Regions from separate parts of the Rheinheimera metallidurans genome, predicted to be linked through region 2. Evidence: predicted binding sites of a transcription regulator. Region 2 holds the regulator's gene; each other region holds the start of a gene.
What was found. The regulator sigma-54, encoded in region 2, starts transcription at its own class of promoters, with help from an activator protein. The targets are predictions, from matches to a motif close to TGGCANGNTNCNTGCTT.

Region 1 (5,687 bases), on a different contig from region 2:
TTTACCAGCCGTAGCGAAATTAAATTTATTTTTACATATTACTGGCCGACGGCCTGACGGTTATCACAATTTACAAACGCTATTTCAGCTACTGGATACCGGCGATACACTTAGTTTTCGTTTACGTGACGACAAGCAAATTCACTTAGCCTGTAATAACCCCGACTTAGTGAACGAACAGAATTTAGTATTACGGGCCGCACGTTTACTTCAAGCCCACAGCAACTGCTTACAAGGCTGTGATATTTATTTAGATAAGCAATTGCCGATGGGTGGTGGTTTAGGTGGCGGCTCGTCTGACGCTGCGACTACTCTGTTGGGGCTAAATAAATTATGGCAACTTAATTTATCAATAGATACCTTAGCCGAGCTGGGTCTTAGCTTAGGTGCCGATATCCCCTTGTTTGTTAGGGGTTATACTGCTTTTGCCGAAGGTGTTGGTGAAAAGTTACGGCCAATAGAACTAGAGCAAAAAACCTACTTAATTGTTACACCAGACTGCCATATAAGCACACAAGAAATATTCCAACACCCTGATTTAATAAGAGATACAACAAAAATAAATTATCAGCAGGTGTTAACGACTAACTGGCATAATGACTGCCAACCCTTGGTCGAACGTCTGTATCCGATTGTTGCAATAACCTTACAGTGGTTGGTAGAATACGCAACGTGTCAAATGACGGGTACTGGCGCTAGTGTGTTCGCCGCATTCCCGGACCAGACCAGTGCTCAACATGCCCTTAAGCAATTACCGCCCTCATGCCGCGGTTTTATTGCCAAGGGCGTCAACCAGTCGCCTGTGTGGGCTGCGTTGGCAGATACCGAATAAGTAACTGCAGCAGTAATATATTGCTGTTTATGAATAAACCGGACTCAACACTGCCCTGAGGATCACACCGTGCCTGACATGAAGGTTTTCGCTGGTAACGCAATACCAGAACTCGCAAGTAAAATAGCCAGCCGTTTGTACATTAAACTTGGAGATGCCGAAGTCGGCCGTTTCAGTGATGGCGAAGTTAGCGTACAAATTAATGAAAATGTACGTGGTTCTGATGTATTTATTATTCAATCTACCTGCGCACCAACCAATGACAACCTAATGGAATTAATCGTTATGGTTGACGCCCTTCGCCGCGCTTCAGCTGGCCGTATTACCGCCGTAATGCCGTATTTTGGTTATGCCCGTCAAGACCGTCGAGTACGTTCTGCCCGTGTGCCTATTACCGCCAAAGTCGTTGCTGATTTTTTATCTAGCGTTGGTGTTGACCGTGTATTAACGGTTGACCTTCATGCAGAACAAATTCAAGGTTTCTTTGATGTGCCGGTTGATAACGTATTTGCCAGCCCAGTATTATTAGATGACATGCGCAAAAAAAGCTTTGTTTCACCTGTAGTAGTATCACCGGATATTGGCGGTGTAGTGCGCGCCCGTGCTATTGCTAAGTTATTAAACGACGCTGATTTAGCCATCATTGATAAGCGCCGTCCTAAAGCTAATATTGCCCAAGTTATGCATATAATTGGTGATGTTAGAGACCGCGATTGCATTATTGTTGATGACATGATCGATACCGGCGGCACCTTATGTAAAGCGGCTGAAGCATTAAAAGAGCAAGGCGCAAAACGCGTATTTGCTTATGCTACACACCCGGTATTTTCAGGTAATGCAGCGCAGAACATTATGAACTCCGTAATCGATGAGCTCATTGTTACTGACACCATTCCGTTAACTGCAGAAATGAAAGCCATACCCAAAGTACGCCAGTTAACGCTAAGCGAAATGCTGGCGGAGTGTATTCGTCGTATTAGCAACGAAGAGTCTATTTCATCGATGTTTGATTAAATTACACTGATTTTCAAAAAGGCGCCTTACGGCGCTTTTTGCATTTAAAAAACCTAATAAAAACAAAAAACACACACCGTCAACATTTATTACAACATCCCACCTCTTCAGCATTACATACAAGCTAACTAGTTGTTTACAAAGGCCTTACATGCTTGGCATGACATTTGCTATTTCGTTGCAGTTAAAAACAACTATGAAAAGGAAAGTTCAGTTATGAAATTAGCAATATTAGCCGCAGCTGCTGGCTTACTGTTAACCACAAGCGTTAACGCGACTATTATTACCGTGTTTGACAGCATCCCGTCAGGCAGCGCATCGTTTGATAACACTGTGCAAGCAGCCGGTGGTGATCTGTACACTGACGTTTGGACTTCAATATCAAGCGGCACTACCTTAGTACGCCCTGGCTATACCGTCACCCGTAATAATGGTGGTTATATTTATGGTAACAGTTACGGCAGCATGTCAGGACAGACTATTGATATTAGCCCAGATTATAATGGTAATGGCTCTACGGGTACTATTGTTAGCGGTGTAACCTTTTTGTTTGACGAGGCCATCAACTCTTTTGGCTTTGAAGTTGGCGACTGGGCGACCTGTTGCTTTGGTCCAACGACTGACTTATACATCTCGTTTGATGACGGCGCGCCGATCTTAGTTGCATCAGCCGGTCAAGAAAGCGACGGTATGTTCCCAGGTGCCAATGGTTATGACGTATTCGAAATCTTTGTTGCAGCGTTTGACGACTCAGCATCGTTCTCTAAAGTACAATTCTGGGGTAATGGCTCAGGTGAATATCTCGTTATAGGCGGCCAAATTAAATATGGTTTAGTCGACATTGGTAGCTTGCCACCAGAAACGGTGCCAGCTCCGGCTTCTTTTGCCTTAATCAGTTTAGGTTTACTCGGCCTAGGTTTACGCCGTCGTAAACAACAAAAATAATGGCTATTTAGATAGTAATTATTTTGTAAATTAAAAAAGCCCTCAACTGAGGGCTTTTTGCCAAGCACAACTAGCCTTTAAAGCGGTTAAACTCTTGTTCTGCTTGCTCGCGTGACATACCGTAACGCTCTTGCATTTTTCCGCAGAACTTCTCAGCTCTGCCACTTACTTCTTGCAAGTCGTCGTCGGTTAGTTTGCCCCACTTTTCTTTAATAGAGCCCGTCATTTGTTTCCACTTACCTTCTGCAATATCGCTATTCATAAAATATCTCCAATTCAGAATAGTTAGAAAATACAATGCTAAATTAAATCCCAGCATTGCAGGTCAACCTATAAGCAGCAAGACCTATACCAATCAATAAAAGTTAAATACAATCAACAAGATAAATATAATTCATCCGCAACATTCAGCTATTCAACCTACACCGAGAGTAAATATTACCTACAACTTTGCAATAAGTTCCGACGAGCTATTAACGTCGGCGGCTATTTCATTTGCAGCAATGTTAGGCTGGTGGTAATATGTTGCGCCCTTGAAATAGGGCACTCAACCTGAGACTGGTCGCAAGTCTTGGGACACACTAATTTTTGGAGTACACCATGTCTGATTTAACCTTAAATGCAGAAGTCCGTACTGACGCGGGGAAAGGTGCGAGCCGCCGCCTACGTCACGAAGACAAAGTTCCAGCTATCATCTACGGTGGCAGCAAAGCACCAGTTTCTATCACTTTAGAGCACTCTAAGCTGTTAAAAGCGCAAAGCGACGAAGCTTTCTACACGCACATTTTGACCATTAAAGTGGGCAAAGAAAGTGTTAAAGCTATTGTTAAAGCTATGCAGCGTCACCCATTCAAGCCGAAAATCATGCACGTTGACTTTCAACGCGTTGAAGCTGGCCATGAATTAAAATCGATTATTCCTGTTCATTTAATCAATGAAGATTTAGCAGTGAAGAAAGGTGGTGTAGTTGTTCGTGCCGCTAACGAAATCGAAATTTCTTGCTTACCTAAAGATTTACCAGATGCTATCGAAGTTGATGTAAGCGAAATAGCTATTGGTACTACTGTTCACTTATCTGACTTAAAAGCACCTAAAGGTGTTACTTTTACACAGTTAGCAAAAGGCGAAGGTCATGACCTTGCTGTTGTTTCTGTGAACAAGCCAGGTGGTAAAGCTGTTGCTGAAGAAGATGCTGAAACTGCTGAGTAATGTCTGACAAAACTCAGTCAACAGTGCAGTTGATTGTAGGGCTAGGTAATCCTGGCCCTGAATACAGCCAGACTCGGCACAATGCCGGCGTCTGGTTTGTTCAACAGCTGGCCCATACCTTTAATGCTAGCCTGAAAAACGAACCAAAATTTTTTGGTTATACCGGCAAGTTCATTTGTGCCGGACAAGAATTCAAATTACTTATTCCCTCAACCTTTATGAATCTAAGCGGCAAAGCCGTGTTGGCAATGGCACAGTTTTATAAGCTGACACCTGAGCAAGTTTTGGTTGCCCATGACGAAATGGCGTTAGACCCAGGTATAGCTAAATTTAAACTAGGCGGCGGACACGCAGGCCATAACGGCTTACGCGATATTATTTCTCGACTAGGTAATAATCAAAATTTTTATCGCTTGCGTTTAGGTATTGGTCATCCTGGTCATAAAGATAAAGTTACCGGCTATGTTTTGGGCAAAGCCCCTGCCAGTGAACAACAATTGATTGAACAAACTATTGTAGAGGCGGTATCTTGCTTTGATATCTTAGCTAAAGATGGCTTAATCAAAGCACAAAACCGACTACACAGTTTCAAAGCCAGCTAAATAGCTCGGCGCAGTTATTTACAGCACGTAAAGGATACTAATTATGGGTTTCAAATGTGGCATCGTCGGCTTACCTAACGTAGGCAAATCTACCCTGTTTAATGCCTTAACTAAGGCCGGCATTGAAGCTGCAAACTTCCCGTTCTGTACTATTGAACCTAATACCGGTGTGGTGCCGGTGCCAGATCTGCGTTTAGATAAATTAGCTGAAATAGTTAAACCACAACGCGTACTACCAACAACCATGGAGTTTGTTGATATTGCGGGTTTAGTTAAAGGCGCATCTCGTGGTGAAGGTTTAGGTAATAAGTTTTTAGCTAACATTCGCGAAACTGATGCTATTGGCCATGTAGTACGTTGTTTTGATGACGATAATATTATTCACGTTGCCAATAAAATTGATCCAGCTGACGATATAGATACCATCAATATGGAACTGGTATTGTCTGATATGGACAGTGCTGAACGCGCTATTTTTCGCGTGAGTAAAAAAGCCAAAGGCGGTGATAAAGACGCTAAAGCTGAAACCTTGGTATTAGAGAAAGTAAAAGCGCATTTAGAAAAAGGCGAAACCTTACGTCAGCTTGAATTAGACAAAGATGAACTGGCGTTAATTGCCTATATGAACTTCCTAACCATCAAGCCTACGATGTATATCGCTAACGTAGCCGAAGATGGTTTTGAAAATAACCCTTATTTAGATATTGTGCAGGCTATTGCAGACAAAGAAGGCGCTATTGTTGTGCCGGTATGCGCGGCTATTGAGTCAGAAATTGCGGAATTAGATGACGATGAGCGTGCCGAGTTTATGGCCGACATGGGCTTAGAAGAGCCAGGTTTAAACCGCGTTATCCGCGGTGGTTACTCATTATTAAGTTTACATACCTATTTTACCGCTGGCGTGAAAGAAGTGCGGGCTTGGACTGTGGCTATTGGTGCTACGGCACCACAAGCTGCTGGCGTTATTCATACCGACTTTGAAAAAGGTTTTATTCGTGCAGAAGTCGTTGGTTATGATGACTTTGTGCAGTACAACGGTGAAGCCGGTGCCAAAGAAGCAGGTAAGTGGCGCTTAGAAGGTAAAG
Region 2 (5,687 bases):
GTAACTGCTGATGTGCCAGCTCGGCGATGTATTCAAGAATACGTTTTTTGCTGTTAAAAAGAACTGCACTTTTAGTGCAGTTCTCGGTAAGCATTGAAGTTAAGTTCATCATCTTCTAATTAATGTCGTGCAGTCTTTTCTTTATGCTTAATTACCTGGCGATCTAATTTGTCGATCAACAGGTCAATTGCAGCATACATATTCTCGTCTTCTGCTACTGCAAATACTTCAGCGCCATTTAGCAGTAACTTAGATTCGGCGATATGTTTCAATTTTTCCACGTTTAGAGTCACGTGTACATTGTTTATCTGGTCAAAATGCCGTTCTAGCTTTGCAAATTTAGTATCAACGTATTGTTTTATAGCTGTTGTAATTTCAACATGACGACCAGTTAACGTGATTTGCATAGACATGTTCCTTCTTTTGGGCTTAATTTACAGCAACGTTTTGCGTTGATTTGAGGGAGGTATATACAGTGATTCGCGGTACTTTGCAATTGTACGGCGGGCCACATTAATACCCTGTTCTAACAGAATGTCCGCCATTTTGCTATCGCTAAGTGGCTTAGTTGGGTTTTCTGCAGCGACTAACTTTTTGATAAAGGCTCGAATGGCTGTAGATGAACATTCACCTCCCGTTTCTGTGCTTACATGGCTAGAAAAAAAGAATTTTAGTTCAAAAATGCCCCTAGGTGTGTGCATATACTTTTGGGTGGTTACGCGCGAAATTGTTGATTCATGCATACCTACCATTTCAGCAACATCATTTAACACCATAGGTTTCATTGCCTCTTCGCCGTGCTCAAAAAACGCTTGTTGCTGCTGTACAATACAGTTTGATACCTTTAATAAGGTTTCGTTACGACTTTCTAAACTTTTTAAAAACCACTTGGCTTCTTGTAAATGCGAGCGAATAAATTGAGTATCGGCGCTATTTTTTGCAGTACGCGACATTGACGCATATTGTTGATTGATACGTACTTTGGGCATTGCATCTGGATTAAGTTCAACTTGCCAGCGGCCTTTAACCTTAGTTACGCTAACATCAGGAATAACATACTGTTGTTCTTCACGAATGACATCAGCACCCGGCCGAGGGTTTAAACTTTGTATCAGCTGCATAACCTCTTTTAATTCGTCCTCTTTGAGTTTAGTCACTCGCATTAAAGAACGAAAGTCGCGATTGGCTAAAAACTCAGTATGCTCTCGAATCATACTTTGCGCTTCGGCTAAATAGGGCGTGTCTGCTGAAAATTGGCGCAGTTGCACCAGTAAACATTCTTGCACTGAGCGTGCGCCAACACCGATAGGGTCAAATAACTGAATACGTTTTATCACCGCTTCAACTTCGTCAGCTTCAACGTAGTCTAAGCCAAGCGACTCAAGAATGTCGTCACAACTAATGGTTAATAAGCCATTGCCATCGATAGCTTCAATAATAACTTCGGCAATAATGCGATCGGTCGCGGAAAATGGGGTTAACTGCATTTGCCAGCGCAGATAGTCTTGCAGTGTTTCAGTGGTTTCGCCTTGATATACTAGATCTTCTTCACCACTGCTATTACCTGCCGTAACTGGCGCTGCGCTTACTAGGTCATCCCAATTATTGTCGAGCGGCAAATCTTCCTGAATATTTTGCTCAGTCATGGATTCGCTGCTGTCGGGCTCTGATGGCTCATAGTTTTCATCAGACGCGTACTCAGCCTCGTAGTTACTGTGTTCTGAGGTGTCTGATGCGTCTTTGGGATCGGCAGAAAAACTGTCGTACTCGTCTTCTGCTTCTAGCAGTGGGTTAGCATCCAGCGCTTCCTGAATTTCTTGTTGCAACTCAATGGTCGACAACTGTAACAAGCGTATAGCTTGCTGTAGCTGCGGTGTCATGGTGAGTTGCTGTCCTAAGCGAAGTTGCAAAGAGGGCTTCATCTACTTCTACCGTTATCCTGAATGATCCGCTGCAATGGTTTTTTATTTACTATAGCCTGAATTGCTCGCCGAGGTATACATCGCGTACCTTCTGATTTGCTAGTACGTCTTGTGGTGAGCCTGACGCTATCAGTTCTCCATGACTAACAATATAGGCAATTTCACAGACATCAAGGGTTTCGCGCACATTATGGTCGGTGATAAGTACTCCGATACCGCGTTGGCCAAGATGCTGAATTATCTTTTTGATATCTAACACGGATATTGGGTCAACGCCAGCAAAGGGCTCGTCAAGTAAAATAAATGCTGGGTTAGCGGCGAGTGCTCTGGCAATTTCTACGCGTCGGCGTTCACCGCCAGACAAGCTCATACCTAGGCTATGTTTAATATGGCCAATGTGAAATTCTTCTAATAAATCGTCTGCGATTTCCGCTCTTTTGGCATTATTTAGCTCTTTTCGGGTTTGTAGAATTGCCAGTAAGTTGTCATACACCGATAGTTTGCGAAAAATAGAACTTTCTTGGGGTAAATAACCAATACCTTGGCGAGCACGAGCATGCATAGGGTCAAAGGTTATGTCCTTATCGTTTAGGATAATATGACCTTTATCTGATGGCACCAGACCAACAATCATATAAAATGTTGTGGTTTTACCTGCACCATTTGGGCCTAACAGCCCAACAATTTGGCCCGCGCTTACTTCTAAGCTAACATCTTTTACGACCTGTCGACCCTTGTAGCTTTTGGCTAGATGTGATGCAACTAACTTCATGGGTTGTTTTTTTCCTCAGGGGTAAAAATAGTGGTAACACGCTTAGTCTTGTCACTTTCGGCGCTTAATTGCTGTTTTTCGACGTTATATTTAATGCTAGAGGCTTTAACAACGCTGCCGCTTTGTGTCAGTTCGGCGTCTCCGGTTAGCGTTAATGTACGGCTTAAGGGTTCATAGCGCATTTCAAGAGCTTGTGCTGTTACCGTTTTCCCATCTGCTTGCATCTGCGAATAAGTTACCGGCTTACCTGTGGCCAGATAAATTTCCTTACCTTTACCGGCTCGGGCATTAATTTCTAGCTGGTCGGCCTTCATCTGCATCGAACCTTGAGTAATAACAACGTTGCTACGGTAGGTAAGTACGTTTTCTTCAACTGATACCAGGTTATCTGCGTCTATTTGAATTTTTTGTGTGTAATCGGGTGCCGCGGCCATTAAGCTTGAGCTGCATAGCAGTAAAACAAACATAAAATTAGTCTTCATTGTCATATACCGTTTGCTCATGTTGTACCAATTGGAATGTTTTTGTTGTTAAGTCAGCTTTAATGCCGCTGCCTTTGATATAGAAACCCTTGCCACTAATTAATACTGGCTGATTATTTTGTAATCGATTATCAGGAAACAGCATTTCTAAGCTCTCGGTTTCGATATGCTCGATTAATTCATCGTGCTGTAGGCTGTCAATTTTTACTTGTTGTTCTAAAATGATTTTATCCTGAGGGAACCACACCGCATACTGGCTACTGCCTTGCCATATTGGCTGATGTTGTTCGTTATACAGGGTATATACTGGCTTTTCAAATTGGGTGAAACCTAGTAGCTCAAAATGCTCTAAGCGCTTTGCGCTAATACTATCAACCAAATAACCGTCGCTGTTAAAAATACGCCGAGTAACATTTTGTGCTACGTAATCGGGTAGTAATTCCTGATCCGTTTGTAACGCATTGTTGTTGTCAGCAGGCTCAAACCATAAATAGGCTGCGGTACCTGTGAGTATAATAATTAGTAAAGTAAATAACTTTCTCATGCGCTGCTACCATCAAACAAGCCAAATTTGTGCTGACTAATAAGTAATAGATCGCATAACTCACGCACTGCACCGTAACCACCATTAAGACTGGTAACAAAATGTGATTGTTGCACTAAGTACGGGTGTGCATCTTTTACTGATACCGCTAAGCCACAGTGTTGCATTACCATCCAATCTGCTAAGTCGTCTCCGATGTAGGCAATTTGCGTTGGTATAAGTTGCAGTTGTTGTTGTAATTGAGTAAACGCGGCGAGTTTATTTTCTTGGCCTTGATAAATGTAGGGCACAGTTAATGAGGTCATACGCTGTTGCACTATGATTGAATTACGGCCAGTAATAACGGCCACTTCAATACCTGCTTGGCGCAGTGCTTTAATGCCATAACCGTCGCGGGTATGAAACGCTTTTAGCTCTTCGCCGTTATTGCCAAGGTAAATGCGACCATCAGAGAAAACCCCGTCGACGTCACAAATAAGCAGTTTAATTGCGCTTGCCTTGGTTAATATATCTGCGGAAACAGGCTGGTAGAGCTGGCTAAATAAACTCATTTATAGCACTCCGGCACGCAGTAAGTCGTGCATATTCATGGCGCCAACCGGTTTGCCATCGGCATCAACAATAATTAAGCCGTTCACTTTCTTTTGTTGCATAATTTGTAGTGCTTCAGCAGCAAGCTGCTGCGCGGTGGCGGTAATGCAACGAGCTGTCATGACTTCTGCTATTAAGCTGCTGTGAATGTCGTAGCGCTGGTCTAGAATGCGACGTAAATCACCATCCGTAAACACCCCAGCCATTTTTCCGCGCTCGTCAACAATGGCGGTCATGCCCAAACCTTTTTTCGATATTTCAAGTAATGCGTCTTTTATAGTTGCCGTTTTAGCTACTACCGGCATCAACTCGCCGCTATGCATAATGTCTTCTAAACGCAGTAGCAACTTGCGGCCCAAACTACCGCCGGGATGCGATAGCGCAAAATCGTCAGCGGAAAAGCCTCTGGCATCAAGTAGGGCAACAGCAAGCGCATCGCCCATAACTAAGGTTGCGGTAGTGCTCGCGGTAGGCGCTAAGCCCAATGGGCAAGCCTCTTGCTCTACTTTTACACAAAGATGCGCATCAGCTAGTTTTGCTAAAGTTGAACTGGGGTTGCCGGTCATGGCAATAAGCTTAATGCCAAGACGTTTGATTACGGGGGTAATGGTTAATACTTCGCCAGTTTCGCCAGAGTTTGAAATAGCAATGACGATATCGTCTTTTGACAACATACCTAAGTCACCATGGCTGGCTTCACCGGGATGAACAAAAAAAGCGGGTGTTCCTGTAGAGGCCAAGGTCGCCGCAATTTTACTGCCAATATGGCCAGATTTTCCCATACCTGTAACAATGATTTTACCCTTGCTGTCGAAAATAAGCTGACATGCCAAGTTAAAGTTAGTGTCTAAGTATTGGCTTAGCTGCTCTATTGCTGCGGCTTCAATTCTAATTACTTCGGCTGCGCGCTTACGAAAATCAATGCTCATATCTATATCCTAGCGATCAGAGTGTGGGAGAGGTAAAAAGCATATATTGATAGGCAATAAACCCGCACAGTAACAATACACCTTCAATTCGGTTAATACGTTGCACTTTTCCTAATCGTAACGACATTAACAGCATTACAACCGTAGCACCGATCATGACGTAGCTGTCTCGGCTGCCGGCCATTGGATCTAAGGTGCCTGGGCCAATTACGGCACCAAGCCCCAATACGGCTAGAATATTAAAGATATTTGAACCAATAATATTACCCAGTGCTAAATCATCTTCACCTTTTAAAATAGCAATTACACTAGCCGCAAGCTCAGGCAAGCTGGTGCCCACTGCGATAATAGTTAAACCAATAACTAAATCGCTTAAACCAGCATAGCGGGCAATAGTCACTGCCCCGTGTACTAATAGCTGTGAGCTAGCGAGTAACAGTATCAGGC
Region 3 (5,687 bases), on a different contig from region 2:
GTGGCGATGTCCAAATAAGTAATAACAAACCAGATATTATAAATAGTGCAAAACCTGATAGTAACCAAGGGCTAATATACCAGTGTTCTCCCCATTCAAACTTGCCGAACATAATTTTCTTCCAGCCTTCGAAGTGCTGGTAGGCTGCAACAAAAAAGCCAAAAGCGGCAACGGTGCTGGCTAAATATAAATTAATCCAGTTGCGGGTGTTAGGCAGTAATAACGATAAGCCTAACAGCCCAATTATAGTGCGCTGGGTTCGGCAATAGGGGCAAACGTAAACTAAATCGGTTAGTTCTAACGCCCAAGTCGCTATGGAAATAATAATAGCCACCACGCCAATTAACCTTCTGTTATTCCATAACCAATTTAATAAACATGTATCCATTTTACTTTCCTGTACGGTATTAGGTTAGGGCATAGGCCATAGCATTTTTTAATGTATTAGTTTTAAGTATGTGCATGCCATAGGGTTAGTTAGGCTTATTATTAATACAACAAAATTTTAGCTAAATCTAAAAATAAGCGGTGAAATAACGGCTTTTGCGGTAGAAATGAGGCTATTTACTGTGTAAACGCCACCGTAGCATTACACATAAGTTTGGCGCGTTAACAAACCGCGAAACGTTTAGGTATGATTGGTGTTAAATGGAAAATGATTAGACGGTGCAAAAATGTAGAATGGCTGCCCCAGCAGGAATCGAACCTGCAACTGCCCCTTAGGAGGGGGCCGTTATATCCATTTAACTATGGGGCAACGGCGCGAAATTTTACCAGACTCGACGGTGCTTGGGAATCAAGATATTAAAAGTCAGTGCTTTTTCTAACACTTACAACATCGCCTTGTTGAATGTGTTGTAGTAATTCTGATTTACCGCTAGCCCAGGCGTTTTGCTCGGTGAGCTCGGTTATTTTTAAACTAATACTATCGGCGATAACGCGCTTAACGCCTGATTGCGTAGGGTGACGTTGTAACTGAAATAGTTGTAACTCGTCACCAATGCGCAAACCATGCATTTTGCCTAGCTCTAGCATGACTTGATTATCTTTTACTTGCCTAATACTGCTTAATAATGGTTTGCATTGTAATTGCTGTTGTATATCTTCTGCCACGCCAAGGAGCAACCGATCAATTTTCTGGCCATAGGGTAGCTGCCAAAATGCTTGGCTATGGCTTTGGGGAGTATTTTTATTTTTATACGGCCAACCTGCACTGGTGCGATATTCCTGCTGATAAACCAAATGTTGTTCAAATAAGTCATACAAGCTGACGTTGAGTGAAAAAAATCGCTCTTTCTGTTCGTTTTGCCAAAACTTGCTGGTGGTTTCACCCAAAGATAAGTCGTTAATTGTTGCTAGTAAAATGTATTGGTTACCATTACTAAACAAACGATCTGTTTCTGGATAAACCAGCTGTGCTGCAGTTACTATTTGCGGCATTGGTTTAACTAATGCCGCGGGGCTGTAATCATGTAAATGACGCTCTAATTGCGCGGTGATATCAGTGCCAAGCTTAAAAAGTTGGCCATAGATAGCATCTTGACGCGCTTGCAGCTGAACTTGGCTTAGTAATAAAGGTTTATGATACGAGCTACCAACACAAGCGCTGGTGTCTGCGTCGATATTAATACGCACGGTCACGGTTAAAAGATTGCCATTCTGGCTTTCTGATATCAGTTGTAATTGTTTAATTTCGCCCTGGCTTGAAATATTAAAACGTTCATTTTGCAAAACACCATTTTGAACCAGTTGGCTACTGCTTATCTTAGCGCCGGCAACTAGACTGGCACGCTTTATCGCGTCATCTATTGCCGTTTGCCGTGCTTGTGCTGTGTTACCTTGTTGAATAAAGGCCTGCCCGGTTGCTTCATACCAATCGCTATGCGCATTCATGCTAACAACAGCGCTGAGTATTGCGCCAATCATAATCTGTATTTTCATGCTGCCTCGGCAAACTTTTAACGCTTTACCCAACAAAGCAAAATACGTGCCTTAATGCTGGCTTGAATTTTGCTGTGTTAATGTTATTACAGTGAGATAGCTGCCGGGGTACTTAATATGTGCAGGGCGAAAGGAGATAACATGAAGGTATTGTTAGGTGTCGGCTTGTTGAGTGCGATGTTATTAGGTGGCTGTTCGTCATTATTTAGCAGTCATGTAGAGTATGCTACGGTGAAACCGGAGTCTTTCCCTATGTTGCGTGCCGTGGGCTACGCGCCAATAAATGCGCAGCTAGGTAAAGATCAACAACAAAAAATGCTACAAGCAATGAAAGCGTCGAAACTAGATGCCTACAAAGAGCTTACCGAAATGGTATATGGCCAAAAAATTGACGCTACGAATAAGTTACAAGAGATGGTGCTCACTGATAATCAGCTGCAAGCGTCAGTTAAAGGGGCAATTAGTGGGGCGAGGGTAGTTAAAACTTACGCGGTTGATAATATTTATATAACCGAGTTAGAGCTTGATTTTGAACAAGTGTATTATATTTACCAGAATACTAATCCGCAGCAAACGATTAAAAGTGTGCGCTATCATTAATTAAGTATGAGTGTTGCGTGTTGGTAGCTAGGCTTTAACACCCTTACCTTTGCTATCTACCGATGGTACACCTTTATTGGTGTAGGTAAGGCCTGATTTGCCTCTACTAGACAATATTTCTGTCTTAAAGCGGGCCAATGTAAGTTGGCTTTGTTCAAGGGTTTGCTGGTTTACACTATTATGCTGTTTGCACTGCTCTAATTTGTGCTCTAAGCTTTCAACTTCGAGTTTAAACCAATCTTGTTGTTTGTATTGTTCTAAATCAGTGGTATTCGCCAGTTCTACATCTGTGGCTTCTAGCTGCTGTAGCAGAGCATATTTAGCGGAAGAGATTTGTTCAAGTTCGTTAATATTACGGCTAGCAAGCGCGGCAAGTTCTTGCCGCAATAACAACATCAGCTCATCCAAGTGCTGATGTTGTTTAGTCAATAAGGTGGTGACGGAGGCGACAGCTAAAGTCATTTTTTACCAAACAGTTCGCTTTCAAAATGCACTATGCGCCTGGCAAGTTGTTCAACGTTAATTTTATACTTACCTTCGCTAATCGCTTGTCTAATTTTTTCTACTTTTTCTTGGTCGATACCGCTACTGTTGCTAGCCTTTTCCGTTAATTTAGAAAACTGCTGCGCCTGTGGCGTAATTGACACTGAATCTTGTTTTTGGTTAGCACCCTGAGTAGCATTTTGCTGCACAGCAGTTTGCTGACGTTGAGTATTTTGCTCAACTTTGTCATTTTTTACTTGCGCTGTATTTGGCAAGTTATTGATATTAATAGCCATGTTATGACCTCATCACCTTGTTACAGTTCCTTATACTCAGGTTAACGGCCTAGAGCGCTAAAACTTTAATCAATTTTTTAAAATTTTACTTTAACCAGATTAACCGCAATAACTTCTGCGTTAATAGCGCGCTTCGACTGTTGATTCATTACTTTAATAGTATCGCCTAAACTACCGTCAGACTGGGCCACACCGGTTGCAGCTACACTAATACTATTATCATTAATCGATATTGTAACAACATCTCCTTTACACACAAGGCAAAGATCTTGAAAGGTTAAAATTTGCCCAATCGATAGCGATCTTTTCGTTTTTGCTCCTACGACATCCTCAGCATGGGTTACCAAACTACCTCGGATAAAACGCCGCTCGCGCGTATCTGTTGTTAGCATATCGGCCGTGATTACACTACCCACAGAAATATTTTGCTGTAAAATTACGGCTTCAATTATTTCATCTATTTTCACTGGCACATAAAGCTGCCAACTGTCAGTTGTGTTGCAGCGAATTTGAATGGTATTTTGCCGCTGCGTTATGGCTTGCGCTAAATTAAATGTCAGCGGTGCCTTGCAACTTTTATTGCCAATGCGATTATCCAGCTCGTTAACCTCAATTTTAATATTTTGGCTGGCGTCAGCCGGTAGTTGTTCGGTTAGCCAATCTGTAGCCGCCGCGGTGAGTTCGGCAGGAGAATAGCTAACTGGTTCGGCTGCAATCACGTTAAAAACGAAAAAGCTTGTAATGATAAGTGCTTGTTTAAATAAATTTTCGTACTTTTTCATAAGGTTTCAGCTATGCTTTATTGGCTTGTAGTTATAACATACGACGTTAGTTTGACGCCAAAAGGCCAATTTGAATTTACTTATCGTAGTTAAGCAAGAATTGCGCCCGAAGGTATTAAAAAGGATCAATAGATGGCCGGTATTTTAGATTCAGTAAACCAGCGTACGCAATTAGTCGGGCAAAACCGTCTAGAATTATTGCTGTTTAAGCTCGCTGGCCGTCAGCGTTACGGTATAAATGTGTTTAAAGTACGAGAAGTGCTGCAATGCCCGCCATTAACGGCAATACCTAAGCGCAACAAGTTTGTACGCGGCATTGCGCATGTGCGTGGTCAAACCATTTCTGTTATTGATCTTAGCCTGGCCACAGGGGGCAGGGCGATAGAAAATACTAAAGACAGCTTTATTATTATTGCTGAGTACAACCGCTCAGTGCAGGGTTTTTTAGTTAATTCGGTTGAGCGCATTATTAATATCAATTGGGAGGCTATTTTACCGCCACCCAAAGGCACAAGCGGTAAACAAAGTTATTTAACTGCAATCACCGAAATTGATAATGAGCTAGTTGAAATTCTTGATGTCGAAAAAATTCTTGAAGAAATATCACCATCACCTACCGCGATATCTAAAGCTATGGATACACAAAGCATTTCTGCTGATTTAGGTGATAGGTTAATTTTAATTGCCGACGACTCTGCCGTAGCACGTAATCAGGTTAAACGTGCCTTAGAAGGTTTGGGCGTAAAAATGCATTTAGTAAATAACGGTAAAGAAGCGCTAATTTACCTACAAGACATGGCTAAAGGCTGTGCTGAATCTATTACTGAAAAAGTAGGCTTACTTATTTCAGATATTGAGATGCCAGAAATGGATGGATATACCTTAACTGCCGAAATAAAATCTAATGCAACACTAAAAAAACTCCATGTTATCTTGCATACTTCATTAAGTGGCGTATTCAACCAGCAAATGGTGCAAAAAGTGGGAGCAGATGATTTTATCGCTAAGTTTAATCCTGATGAGCTAGCAGAATCGGTACAAAAATGGCTACATGCTGACTAATTGTTAAGGAAGACCTGTGCCGAATAGAGATTTACTAGATAAAGAATATGTATTGTTCCGGGATTTTCTTGAGCAACAGTGTGGCATTGTACTGGGAGAAAATAAGCAGTATCTAGTAAAAAGCCGGTTAGCACCTTTGATGCAACGCTTTGGTGTTGCATCGTTGTCTGAACTGGTAAGTAAAACCTTAAGCCCATTTGAACGACAACTGCGTTCTGCCGTTATCGACGCGATGACCACTAATGAAACCTTGTGGTTTCGAGATACCTATCCGTACGAGTTGCTAAAAAATCAAATTTTTCCTGAGATGGAAAAAACTAGCCGTTCAATAAAAATTTGGTCTGCAGCCAGCTCTAGCGGACAAGAGCCTTATTCTATCGCAATGACGGCATTAGAATATCAGCAAATTAAACCCGGTGCCTTTAGTTTGGGCGTGCATATATTGGGCACTGATATTTCTAACACTATGCTTGAGCATTGCCAGCGCGGCGAATACGATGGTTTAGCCTTATCACGTGGTTTA

Region 1: the regulator sigma-54 is predicted to act here: its motif matches at 2,003-2,019, upstream of MN199_RS11670 (PEP-CTERM sorting domain-containing protein).
Region 3: the regulator sigma-54 is predicted to act here: its motif matches at 4,194-4,210, upstream of flgA (flagellar basal body P-ring formation chaperone FlgA).

What each region holds. Positions count from the first base shown of each region.
Region 1 covers NZ_JALAHQ010000003.1:554,832-560,518, reverse strand. Annotated here, with positions in the region: gene ispE (4-(cytidine 5'-diphospho)-2-C-methyl-D-erythritol kinase) at 1-832, shown strand, start outside; gene MN199_RS11675 (ribose-phosphate pyrophosphokinase) at 911-1,846, shown strand; gene MN199_RS11670 (PEP-CTERM sorting domain-containing protein) at 2,063-2,791, shown strand; gene MN199_RS11665 (CsbD family protein) at 2,862-3,053, opposite strand; gene MN199_RS11660 (50S ribosomal protein L25/general stress protein Ctc) at 3,392-4,000, shown strand; gene pth (aminoacyl-tRNA hydrolase) at 4,000-4,602, shown strand; gene ychF (redox-regulated ATPase YchF) at 4,646-5,687, shown strand, end outside.
Region 2 covers NZ_JALAHQ010000001.1:63,460-69,146, forward strand. Annotated here, with positions in the region: gene ptsN (PTS IIA-like nitrogen regulatory protein PtsN) at 1-112, opposite strand, end outside; gene hpf (ribosome hibernation-promoting factor, HPF/YfiA family) at 120-407, opposite strand; gene MN199_RS00335 (RNA polymerase factor sigma-54) at 435-1,922, opposite strand; gene lptB (LPS export ABC transporter ATP-binding protein) at 1,972-2,694, opposite strand; gene lptA (lipopolysaccharide transport periplasmic protein LptA) at 2,691-3,176, opposite strand; gene lptC (LPS export ABC transporter periplasmic protein LptC) at 3,166-3,720, opposite strand; gene kdsC (3-deoxy-manno-octulosonate-8-phosphatase KdsC) at 3,717-4,271, opposite strand; gene MN199_RS00360 (KpsF/GutQ family sugar-phosphate isomerase) at 4,272-5,240, opposite strand; gene MN199_RS00365 (calcium/sodium antiporter) at 5,257-5,687, opposite strand, start outside.
Region 3 covers NZ_JALAHQ010000002.1:729,290-734,976, reverse strand. Annotated here, with positions in the region: gene MN199_RS08845 (disulfide bond formation protein B) at 1-388, opposite strand, end outside; tRNA gene MN199_RS08840 (tRNA-Arg) at 683-757, opposite strand; gene MN199_RS08835 (flagellar assembly protein T N-terminal domain-containing protein) at 805-1,941, opposite strand; gene MN199_RS08830 (LPP20 family lipoprotein) at 2,083-2,541, shown strand; gene MN199_RS08825 (flagellar protein FlgN) at 2,569-3,003, opposite strand; gene flgM (flagellar biosynthesis anti-sigma factor FlgM) at 3,000-3,320, opposite strand; gene flgA (flagellar basal body P-ring formation chaperone FlgA) at 3,398-4,102, opposite strand; gene MN199_RS08810 (chemotaxis protein) at 4,235-5,164, shown strand; gene MN199_RS08805 (CheR family methyltransferase) at 5,181-5,687, shown strand, end outside.